2 regions of the Kineococcus aurantiacus genome follow, and region 1 is predicted to be linked to the other one. Evidence: riboswitches for the same ligand, from Rfam matches in the RefSeq annotation. Region 1 holds a riboswitch; the other holds the start of a gene.

What was found. A riboswitch is a leader RNA that binds a small molecule or an ion and turns the genes downstream of it on or off. The one in region 1 is predicted to bind cyclic di-AMP.
Region 2: linked by a shared signal. The riboswitch ahead of BJ968_RS25740 (LysM peptidoglycan-binding domain-containing protein) and the one ahead of BJ968_RS04795 (C40 family peptidase) in region 1 are both predicted to bind cyclic di-AMP.

What each region holds. Positions count from the first base shown of each region.
Region 1 is NZ_JACCBB010000001.1:1,005,645-1,011,288, forward strand. It holds gene BJ968_RS04770 (alpha/beta fold hydrolase) at 1-9, shown strand, start outside; gene BJ968_RS04775 (aldo/keto reductase) at 20-799, shown strand; gene BJ968_RS04780 (RNA-binding S4 domain-containing protein) at 840-1,058, opposite strand; gene BJ968_RS04785 (hypothetical protein) at 1,055-1,408, opposite strand; gene BJ968_RS04790 (HNH endonuclease) at 1,637-2,134, opposite strand; gene BJ968_RS04795 (C40 family peptidase) at 2,520-3,407, opposite strand; cyclic di-AMP (ydaO/yuaA leader) riboswitch at 3,410-3,581, opposite strand; gene BJ968_RS04800 (iron-dependent transcriptional repressor DtxR) at 3,824-4,507, opposite strand; gene BJ968_RS04805 (FAD-binding domain-containing protein) at 4,646-5,644, shown strand, end outside.
Region 2 is NZ_JACCBB010000001.1:2,838,574-2,844,217, reverse strand. It holds gene BJ968_RS13765 (SDR family oxidoreductase) at 1-2,061, shown strand, start outside; gene BJ968_RS13760 (lysophospholipid acyltransferase family protein) at 2,202-2,951, shown strand; cyclic di-AMP (ydaO/yuaA leader) riboswitch at 3,112-3,282, shown strand; gene BJ968_RS25740 (LysM peptidoglycan-binding domain-containing protein) at 3,280-4,005, shown strand; gene BJ968_RS13750 (TrmH family RNA methyltransferase) at 4,193-4,819, opposite strand; gene BJ968_RS13745 (ABC transporter permease) at 4,839-5,644, opposite strand, start outside.

The sequences.
Region 1 (5,644 bases):
CGGTCGTAGCGTCGTCCGCGTGACGCTGCCCACGACCCCGGTCCGCACCCTGGACGGCACCCTCGACGTCCCCCTCGTCGGCCTGGGCACCTACGCGCTGCGCGGTGCGGACGGCTACCGGTCGCTGCGCGGGGCCCTGGACCTGGGCTACCGGCTGCTGGACACCGCGACGATGTACGAGAACGAGGACGAGGTGGGCCGCGCGGTCGCCGACTCCGGGCTGCCCGACGTGCGGATCACCACCAAGCTGCACCACGAGCACGCCGGGCGCGAGGAGGAGTTCCTCGACCGCAGCCTGCGGCTGCTGCGGGTGGACGTCCTGGACCTGTGGCTCATCCACTGGCCGCCGGGCGGGCAGGCCCGCCCCGACGTGTGGGAGCGCCTGGTCGCCGCCCGCGCCGACGGCCGGGTCCGCGCCGTCGGCGTCAGCAACTACTCCCTCGCCCAGATCGACGAGCTCACGGCCGCCACGGGCGTCACCCCCGCGGTGAACCAGGTGAAGTGGGGACCGGCCCGCTTCGACGCGGCGTTCCTCGCCGGGCACCGCGAGCGGGGCGTCGTCCTGGAGGGGTACTCACCGCTGAAGTCGACGGACCTGTCCGACCCGGTGCTGACCGGGATCGCCGCGGAGCACGACGTGACGCCCGAGCAGGTCGTCGTCCGCTGGCACGTCGAGCACGGGGTGATCGCGATCCCCAAGTCCGGCGACCCCGGCCGGCAGGCCCGCAACCGCGACGTGGCCGGTTTCGCGCTGACCGGCGATGAGGTGGCGGCGCTCGACGGGCTCGCGCGGGCGTGAGGGCCCGCGCCGCCCGTCCTCGCCGGGCGCCCCGCGGGGCTCAGCCCGTGACGCGCACCGTCCACGACCCCGTCCCGAGCGCGACGACGTCCCCGTCGGCCAGCTGACGGCCGCGACGGTCCTCGGCCTCGCCGTTGACGGTCACGTCACCGGCCTGCAGCGCCTCGCGGGCCTGGCCGCCGGAGTCGACCGCCCCGGCCAGCTTGAGGAACTGGCCCAGGCGCACGACCCCGGTGACCTCGACCTCGAAGGCGCTCACTCCTCGACGGCCAGCGCACCCAGGACCGCGGAGACGCGCTCGGCCTCGGCGCGGGTCAGCCGCTCGGGCACCAGCACCTCCACGCGGGTGCCGTCGGGCAGCGGGATGGTGTGCATGAGCATCCCCCGGCCCGTGGCGACCACCGAACCGGCCCCGGCGTCGGCCTCCACCTCGGCGTCCACCACCTCCTCCGGCGTCGGCGCGGGCGCGCTCGTCCCGCCCAGGAACGTCCGCAGCCGGTCGATGCCCTGCTCGGCGAGCCGTTCGGCCTGCGGGTCCAGCCGGCCCTGCTTCAGCAGCTTGCGCAGGACCGAGTCGACCGACTCGCCCTGCCACTTGTCCTGATCCATGGCGCAAGCCTCGCACCGCGGCGCGCACCCCGCGTCACCCGCCGGTCGGACCCGGCCCCCTCCGGTCGGCTGCCCCGCCGGGTGCCCCCGGTCCCCCTCCCGGTCCGCCCCCGCGCCGAACGCCGACGTCACGCCGCCGGCGGGCGTCCCCGCCGGCACGCGCCGCCCCCCGCGCGGCGCAGCGCAGCGGCCCCGGGCCGGGGGGCGCCACCCCTCCGGCCCGGCCCCTCAGGCGGCGGTGGCGAGGAACTCGTCCCAGCGCGGGTCGGGCTGCTCGGCGCCCCGGACCGCCCAGGAGGCCCCGCGGGGAGCGGCGGGCCGGAACGGCAGGTGCCAGCCCATCTCCTCGGGGGTGCGGTCGCCCTTGGCGTTGTTGCAGCGCACGCAGGCCGCCACGAGGTTTTCCCAGGTGTCCGGGCCGCGGCGGCTGCGCGGCAGGACGTGGTCGATGGTCGTGGCGTGCCCGCGGCAGTAGGCGCACCGCTGGTGGTCCCGGCGCAGGACACCGCGCCGACTCACGGGCACGACCTGCCCGCGCGGGACCCGGACGTAGCGCGTCAGGAGGATGACGGAGGGGCGTTCGAGGCTGACGGTGGCCCCGACGACGGGGTCCTCGGCGTCGGCCAGGACGACCGACGCCTTCCCCGCCAGCACCAGGACCAGTGCCCTCCGGAAGGACACGACCGCGAGGGGTTCGTAGCCGGCGTTCAGCACGAGCGTGCGCACATCCACCTCCTGAGACGACGAGAGGCGCCTCCCCCGAGGGGGTAGGCGCCTCTGACAGCGACGACGGCCACATGGTGGTGGTGCACGCGGTGGTGCCCCACGACCTGGGCGGCGTACCGGACGTGGGGTATCGCGGTCCCCCGTCGGGGGGTCCAGCCGGGGTGACTCGTGGTCATCGGCCCTCCGCGGTCCTGGTCCGGTGCGGACCTGATCGTCCGTGGAGGGAGAGTACGTCGCCGGAGGTGGACGAGTCAGCAACTTTCCCGTGAATCCCACGGGACGCACGGTCCCCGGGGCGCCGCGGACGGCCCCGGACGCGCGAACCGCCGGTCCCGGGGGCGTGGAGCCCCCGGGACCGGCGGTCGGGTGGTGCGGTGCGGACGCCTCAGACGGTCGGGGCGAGGCGGCCGAAGCTCACCGCGTCGGACCAGATGGCGCGCAGCTGCACGGGCTTGCCGGCGCGGGGGGAGTCCCACATCGAGTTCCCCCCGGCGTAGATGCCCACGTGGTAGGCCCGGCCACCGCCGCTGGAGAAGAAGACCAGGTCGCCCGGCACGGCCTCGCCGCGCGAGATGGTGCGGGCCGCCCGCTTCTGGGCGTCCGCGGTGCGCGGGATCTCCACGCCGAGCTGGCGGTAGACGTAGCTGGTGTAGCCGGAGCAGTCGAAGCCGGCGGGCGTGGTGCCGCCGTAGACGTAGGGCACGCCGGCGTAGTCGTCGGCCACGTCGAGGATGCGCTGCCCCAGCGGGACCGGGGCGGGAGCCGGCGGGGGCGGCGGGGCCGGCGCGGGCGCCGGAGCCGGCTCGGCGACGACCGCCACGGCGGCGGCCGCGGGGACGGGCGCGGGCGGCGGCACGAGCGCGCTCTCGGCGACGCTGGAGGCCACAACGGGGGCGTCGTCGGTCGCGCGGGAGGAGCGCTGGAGCACGGGGGCCGCCAGGACGACGGGCGCCGCGGGGGCGCTCGCGAAGGTCACCGTGGTGGTCGGCGCGGCGACGGTCGCCGGGGCGGAGACGACCCCGGGGACGGTGGTGCCGAACGCGGCGGGCACCGTGGTGGCCACCGAGGCGAAGCTGGTGCCCACGGCGGCGGGCGCGGCCGCGGGGGCGGCACCGGCGGGGGCGGCGATCGACACGAGCAGGCCACCGGCCGCGAGCGCCACGGCGCCGGTGCGGGCGGCGCCGGCGGTGCGGGCGAGGCCGACCGACAGGTCGGTCAGGGGCGTGGTGGAGCGGACGGCGGCGCGGTGGCGCGCCTGGACGCGAGTCGTCAAGGTGGTGGCCTCTCCGACGCCTGCGAGGTGAGCTGTCGGGTTCGGGCGGGAGCATCGCCCGGCCGGTTCGCACCGGCTTCACCCCAAGGGCTCGGCCCGACCCGCTGGTCGGACGTCGCCCGGGAAACGTGGTTCCCCCACCCCTGCCACGAGCTGTCTCGGGGAACCTCGTCGCGGTGGCAGGGCTCGGCGTCCGCGCGAGGACTTCCGCGTGCAGTGACGCGGTAGCGGGTGGACCATAACCCGCCGGCGACGTGGATGTCACGACCCGGTGACGGGCAGGTGCCGGGAGTGTGACGAGATGCTCACATCGGGCTACTCACCGTAGCGATCGAGGACGCAACGCCGACCTCGGTGAGCGCTGGACCACCCGCACCGCCACCCGGCTCCCGCCGGGCCCGACCCGGGAGAGCCCGTCAGGCCAGCGCGACGAAGATGTGCCCGGCCTCGGCCGGTGTGAGGTCCACCACGGTCCCGCCGACGCTCACCTCGACCCCCGACGTGGAGGGCTTCGCGACGACCTCGACGCCCGGGACCAGACCGGCCTCGCGGAACTTCGCCAGCAGCGGCACGTCCGTCTGCAGGGGCTCCCCCAGCCGGCGCACGACGACGCTGCGCCCGGCCACCTCGGCCGACGTCAGCGACTGCACCCCCGCGCGGAACTCCTCCGCGGCCCCGGCCTCCCCCAGCTCGCCCAGCCCCGGGATGGGGTTGCCGTAGGGGTCGAAGTGCGGGTGGTCCAGGATCGCGCCCAGGCGCTTCTCGACCTCCTCGGAGACCACGTGCTCCCAGCGGCAGGCCTCCTCGTGGACCAGGCTCCACTCCAGGCCGATGACGTCGGTCAGCAGCCGCTCGGTGAGGCGGTGCTTGCGCATGACGCGCATGGCCTTGGTCCGCCCGGCCTCGGTCAGCTCCAGGCGGCGGTCGGTGCCCACGTGCAGGAGGCCGTCGCGCTCCATGCGGGCCACCGTCTGGGAGACCGTGGGCCCGGAGTGGTGGAGCCGCTCGGCGATGCGAGCGCGCATCGGCACGATGCCTTCCTCTTCCAGTTCGAAGACCGTCTTGAGGTACATCTCGGTGGTGTCGATGAGATCGCTCACGGGGCACATCATCCGGTATCGGGACCCGTGGTCGCACCCGTGGCCCCCGCCGCGGCACCTGCCCGGGCCCTCCCCCGCCGCCGGCGGCACCCGGTCCCCGATCGCGCCCGGGCACCGGCGCGGCTAGCGTCGCCGGACGTGACGGCGCGCGCGGAGAGCTCCAGTGTCCTGTGGTTCCGGCGCGACCTGCGCCTGCACGACCACCCCGCGCTGCTCGCGGCCGCCGCCGACGGCGCCGTCCTGCCGCTGTTCGTCGTCGACCCGGCGCTGTGGCGGCCCTCCGGCGACGTCCGCCGCGCCTACCTGCTGCGCTCGCTGCGCGCCCTGGACGCCCGGCTCGGCGGTCACCTGGTCGTGGAGGCCGGCGACCCCGCCGAGGTCGTCGACCGGGTCGCGGCGCGCGCCGGGGCCCGCCGCGTGCACGTCACGGCCGACGCCGGCCCCTACGGCCGCCGCCGCGACGACGCCGTGGCGCGGGCGCTGGCGGCGCACGGCCGCGAGCTCGTCCGGACCGGGACGCCCTACGCCATCGGGCCCGGGACCGTCCTGAACGGCTCGGGCAAGCCGTTCCAGGTGTTCACGCCCTTCTCCCGCGCCTGGGCCGCCCACGGCTGGCCCGCTCCCGCCGACGACCCCGGCGAGGTCCGCTGGACCGGCGGGGGCGGGGGCGTCGACGGCCCGCACTGGCCCGAGGAGCCGGACCTGGGCGACCTGGAGCTGCCCGAGGCCGGGGAGGACGCCGCGCACCGGCGCTGGGCCGACTTCCGCGCGCACGCGCTCGCCGGGTACGCCGACGAGCGCGACCGCCCCGACCACGACGGGACCTCCCAGCTCTCGCACGCCCTGAAGTGGGGCGAGGTGCACCCCCGCACGCTGCTGGCCGACCTGCGCCGCCACCGGTCCCCGGGCGCGGACACCTTCCGGACCGAGCTGTGCTGGCGCGACTTCTACGCCGACGTCCTGTGGCACCGCCCCGACAGCGCCCGCGAGTACTACAAGCCGCAGCTGGCCGGGCTGCGCTACGCCGAGCCCGGCGAGCAGTTCGAGGCGTGGTCGCAGGGGCGCACGGGGTACCCGATCGTCGACGCCGGGATGCGGCAGATGCGGTCGGTGGGCTGGGTGCACAACCGGGTGCGG
Region 2 (5,644 bases), 1.8 Mb from region 1:
GAGGCCCTCGAGGGCGACCTGTCGAACGTGCCGGAGCTGCCCTCCGACATCGACGTCGTCGTGCACTGCGCGGGCGACGTGTCGTTCGACCCGCTGATCCAGGACGCCTTCACCACCAACGTCGTCGGCACCCGGGCGCTGGTCGAGCGCACCCTGGAGGCCAGCGGGCGCGGCCACGGGGCCGTGCACTACGTGCACGTGTCCACCGCCTACGTCGGCGGCCGCCGCCGCGGCGCGGTCCCCGAGCGGGCCGTCGAGCACGACGTCGACTGGCGCAGCGAGACCGAGGCCGGGCTGCGGCTGGCCGCGCGCATCGAGGAGGACTCCCGCCTGGAGGAGCGCCTGAAGGGGTTCCTGCGCGCCGCCGAGCGCGACCACGGCCGCGCCGGGCCGCTGTCGGTGGCCGCCGGCGCCGAGGAGCGCCGCGTGAAGTGGGTCGTCGCCCAGCAGAAGGCCGCGGGCCTGGAGCGGGCGCGCACGCTGGGCTGGACGGACTGCTACACGTTCACCAAGGCCATGGGCGAGCGGCTGGTCGAGGAGATCGCGGCCCCCGTGATCCCGACGACCGTGCTGCGCCCGAGCATCGTCGAGTCGGCCGTGAAGCACCCCAGCCCCGGCTGGATCGAGGGCTTCAAGATGGCCGAGCCGATCATCCTGGCCTACGGGCGCGGGGAGCTGACCGAGTTCCCGGCCGCCCCCGACTCGGTGATGGACGTCGTGCCGATCGACCACGTCGTCAACGCCATCCTCAAGGCGTCGGCGACCCCGCCGCCGCTGTCGCAGCCGGCGTACTACCACGTGTCCTCCGGGGCCCGGAACCCGCTGACGTTCCGGGAGATCTACGAGTACATCCGCGAGTACTTCACCGCGCACCCGTTCGACTCCTCCCCCGCGGTCATGCCGACGTGGGACTTCCCCGGGGGCCGCGCCGTCGAGCGCAAGATCCGCGCCGGGGAGCTGCTGACGGGTGCGGGCGACCGGCTGCTGGCCTTCGCCCCGCGCTCGCGCAAGGTGCGCGAGGCGTCCCGCAAGCTGGACGGGGCGCGCCGCCAGATCGACTTCGCCCGCCGCTACATGGACCTGTACAAGGCGTACACCGAGGCCGAGCTGCGGTTCGTCGACGACAACACCCTGGCCCTGCACCGGGCGCTGGACCCGGCCGACGTGGAGCTGTTCGGCTTCGACACCTCCCAGGTCGACTGGCGGCACTACTGGCTGGAGTCGCACTGCCCCAGCGTCACGGCCCAGATGCGCAAGTACGAGGAGATCCGCCGCCGCCGCAAGCAGGCCGAGGCCTCCGGGCCCCGCGCGCTGCAGCCGGTCGCCGCGGGCGACGCCCCCGTCCTGGCGGTCTTCGACCTCGCCGGGACCCTGCTGCCGGGCACGGTCGTCGACACCTACCTCACGCTGCGACTGTCCTCGCTGGACGCCCCCGCGCGCATCGCGGAGTTCGGCCGGGTCATGCGCCACCTGCCGGGCTGGATCGCCGCCGAGCGCCGCGACCGCGGCAGCTTCCTGCGCTCGCTGTTCCGCGGGTACGCCGGCGTCGACCTCGACGCGCTGGAGCAGTACGTCGACGACGTCTTCGCCCCGGGCTTCCTGGCCTCGATCTCCTCCGACGCGCTGCGCCGCATCCAGGCCCACCGCGACGCCGGGCACCGCACGGTCCTCATGACCGGCGACGTCCGCCAGGTCACCCGGCCGCTGGCGGGGCTGTTCGACGAGGTCGTGTGCACCGAGCTCGACGAGGCCGTCGTGGACGGCACCCGCCGCGCCAGCGGGTTCCTCACCTCCCCGCCGCTGGTGGGTGAGGCGCGCGCGGCCTGGGTGCGCCGCTACGCCGAGGTCGAGGGCGCGAACCTGTCCGCCAGCTACGCCTACGCCGACTCCCACGTGGACCTGCCGCTGCTGAAGTCGGTGGGCAACCCCACCGCCGTCTCGCCGGACGTGCCGCTGTTCCGGGTGGCGCGCGGCTCCCGCTGGCCCGTCGCGGACTGGGCCGCGTCGTCGCCGGCGCGGCGACTGCGGGTGCCGCAGCAGGTGCTGGCGGGCACCGACTGACGCACGGGCCGACAGGGCGCCGCGGACCCCGCCGGGGACCCGCGTGGCAGGATGCGCGGTGTGAACTCCGCACCGTCGAGCAGTCCCCGTCCCGGTCGCAGCGGACCGCGGGTGCTGGGGACCGAAGGATGGCGAGTCTGATGGGGATCCCGCGACCGACCCGGATCGTGCGGGCACTGCCGTTGCTGCGCAAGCACTCCGGCGGCGCTCCCGGCAACGGGGGCGGCGGCCGCTCGGTGCACCGCAACGACTGGGTGCGCTCGGCCCCGGCGACGCTGGTGCGCTCGACGCTGCAGCGCGTCCTGATGACCCCGGTGCTGCGCTCGCAGCTGTCGATCCACGTCCACAACGTCGAGGCCCTGGACCGGCTGGGGACGGCGGCCGTGCTGGTCGCCAACCACTCCTCGCACCTGGACGCCCCGGTGATCCTGGAGGCCCTGGGCGCGCGCCGGCGCCGGCGGGTGGCGATCGCGGCCGCGGCCGACTACTTCTTCGACGTCTGGTGGCGGGCGGCCCCCTCGGGCCTGGTCATCGGGACGTACCCGCTGGAGCGGCGCGGCGGCCGGGGGTCGAACCCGTCGGCGCAGCTGCTCGCGGACGGCTGGAGCCTGGTGATCTTCGCCGAGGGCGGCCGCAGCTACACGGGCGAGATGCGCCCGTTCAAGAAGGGGGCCGCGTACCTGGCCCTGGAGGCCGGCGTGCCGGTCGTCCCGATCGCGCTGCGCGGCACGTTCGAGGCCATGCCGCCGCGGCGGAACTGGCCGGTGCCGGGCCGCCCGGCCGTGCACGTGACGTTCGGCGAGCCGCTGCACGGGCGCGAGGGCGAGAGGGCCGGGGACTTCACCCCGCGCATCGAGGAAGCGGTCGCCAAGCTCCTGGCGAACTCCTGACCCGTGTGATCTGCACCACTCCGGTGGGGGTCCGCCCCGCCCGGTGGCGGGGTTCAGGTCACGACCGGGTCTCTCGACGGTGTACGGGGAGCTTCTGAGGCGTTACCGTCGGAACGTCCCCGGGGCCACTCGGGGACGCGGCCGCGGAACGCCGAGTCCTGCCCACCGCGCGCCGGAACAGAGCCCGTGGGCAGGAGCGGGGGACCCACACGTTCCTCGGACGACCTCCCCGGAGGGAGTCCTCGGGGTGAAGCCGCGCCCGCGCGGCCGGGTCAACCAACCTTCGACCCGAACCCGACAGCTGACCTCGCAGGCGTTGGAGGTCAGCATGCCTGCGATCCGTCGCGCCCCCGCGCACCCGCGCGCGTCCGTCCCGTCCAGCACGACCCTGCGTCGCGGGCTCCTCGCGGCGGTCGCCGCGGGCGCCGCCGGTGCCGCGGTCCTCGGGCCCGTCTCCAGCGCCTCCGCCGCGCCGGTCTCCGAGTGGGACCGCCTCGCCCGGTGCGAGTCCGGCGGCAACTGGCACATCAACACCGGCAACGGCTACTACGGCGGGATCCAGTTCAGCCCCCGCACGTGGACCGGCTTCGGCGGCGGCCAGTACGCCCCCCGCGCCGACCTCGCCTCCCGTGAGCAGCAGATCGTCGTCGCCGAGCGCGTCCTGGCCGTGCAGGGCTGGCGGGCCTGGCCCTCCTGCTCGCGCCGTCTCGGCCTGAGCGGTGCGGCCGACCCCGTCGGCCAGGAGGCGGCCCTGCTGCACCCCGCCCCGGCCCCTGCGCCCGCCCCGGCCCCTGCGCCCGCTCCGGCCGCCGCGCCCGCCCCGGCTCCCGCGCCTGCCCCAGCTCCGGCGCCCGCCCCGGCCCCGGTCCCGGTCGTGGAGGCCGCTCCCGCCGCCCAGCGCACCTACACGGTCGCCCCCGGCGACACCCTGTACCGGATCGCCGTGAACAACCGCGTCCCCGGCGGCTACGTGGCCGTGTGGAACGTCAACCGCGGCGCCATCGGCGACAACCCGGCCCACATCCGCGTCGGCCAGGTGCTCGTCCTGCCCTGACCCGGGCGCGCTCGACCCCCGGCGCCGCGCGCCGGCCCCGCACGTGCTCGATCACGGGAGTGCTCGATCACGAGAGTGCTTGATCACCACCGGGAGGCATCCCCCCTCGTGGTGATCAAGCACGACGGTGATCAAGCACGACGGTGGTCGAGCACGACGGTGGTCGAGCACCGCGGGGCGGTGCGGGTCAGGGCCGCTGGCCGAACACGTGCCGCCGCACCCACGCGTGCATGGCGACCGCGGCGGCGGCTCCCACGTTGATCGAGCGGGTGGAGCCGAACTGGGCGATGGCCAGGACGTCGACGCAGTGGCCGACGGCCTCGCCGGTCAGCCCCGGCCCCTCCTGCCCGAAGAGCATCACGCACTCGCGGGGCAGGTCGTAGGTCTCCAGCGGGACCGACCCCTCGACGTTGTCGATGCCCACGATCGGCAGGCCCCGCTCGGCGGCCCACGCCGCCAGCGCCGCCACGTCGGCGTGGTGGTGGGTGCTGAGGTACCGGTCGGTGACCATGGCCCCGCGGCGGTTCCACCGGCGGTTCCCCACGACGTGGGCGCCGGCGGCGTTCACCGCGTTGGCCGTCCGCACGACCGAGCCGATGTTCGCGTCGTGCTGCCAGTTCTCCACCGCGACGTGCAGCGGGTTCCGGCGGGTGTCGAGGTCGGCGACGATGGCGGCGTTCGACCAGTAGCGGTACCCGTCGAGCACGTTGCGCCGGTCCCCCTCGCGCAGCAGCTCCGGGTCGTAGCGCGGGTCGTCGGGCCAGTCCCCTTCCCAGGGCCCGACGCCGACGACCCGCTGCTCCGCCTCGCTCACCCCAGGATCATCCCAGGGTTCAGGCCGCCTTCCGCCACGCCGACCGCAGCCCCAGCGACCGCCCCGTCTGCAGCAGGCTGTTCTCGTACAGGCGGCGCGCGACGCTGACGAACAGGACCGCCGTCAGGGCGATGACGCCCAGCGACACCAACGGTTCCCACAGCGCGACGTCGCCCTGCACGACCCGCTTCGGCATCACCATCGGCGACGTCAGCGGGACGTAGCTCAGGACGGTCTGCAGCGTCCCCGGGTCGTTGGTGAAGAACGTCGCGAAGAACGGCAGCATGACGAACATCTGCACGGGCGTCGCGGTCGACTGCAGGTCCTCCAGCCGGCTGGCCATCGCACCGGCCGCCGCCCACAGGCAGGACAGCATCGCGAACCCGAAGAGGAAGAACACCAGGAACCAGACCGCCGCGGTCGGGATGCCCGGGATGGAGGACAGCAGGTCCGGCTGGGCGACCGCCAGCGCCCCCACGCCCGCGGCGACGAGGAGGACCACCTGCCCGAACGCGAGGATCCCGTTGCCCAGGATCTTGCCGATGAGCAGCTGGCGCACCGGGACCGTCGTCACGAGCAGTTCAATGACGCGGGTCTGCTTCTCCTGCACCACGCTCTGGGCGATGGAGTACCCGAAGATGATGACGATCTGGAAGAAGATGATCGCGAACGCCAGCCCCAGCAGGTAGACCGTCAGCGGGTCCACCGCGTCGGGGGCCAGCAGCCGCGTCGTCGGCGGCGGCAGCGACAGGACCCGCTCGACGTCGGCGCGGTCGACGCCGAAGGCCTCGAACCCGGCGACGGTCCGGGCCGCGGTGACCCGGC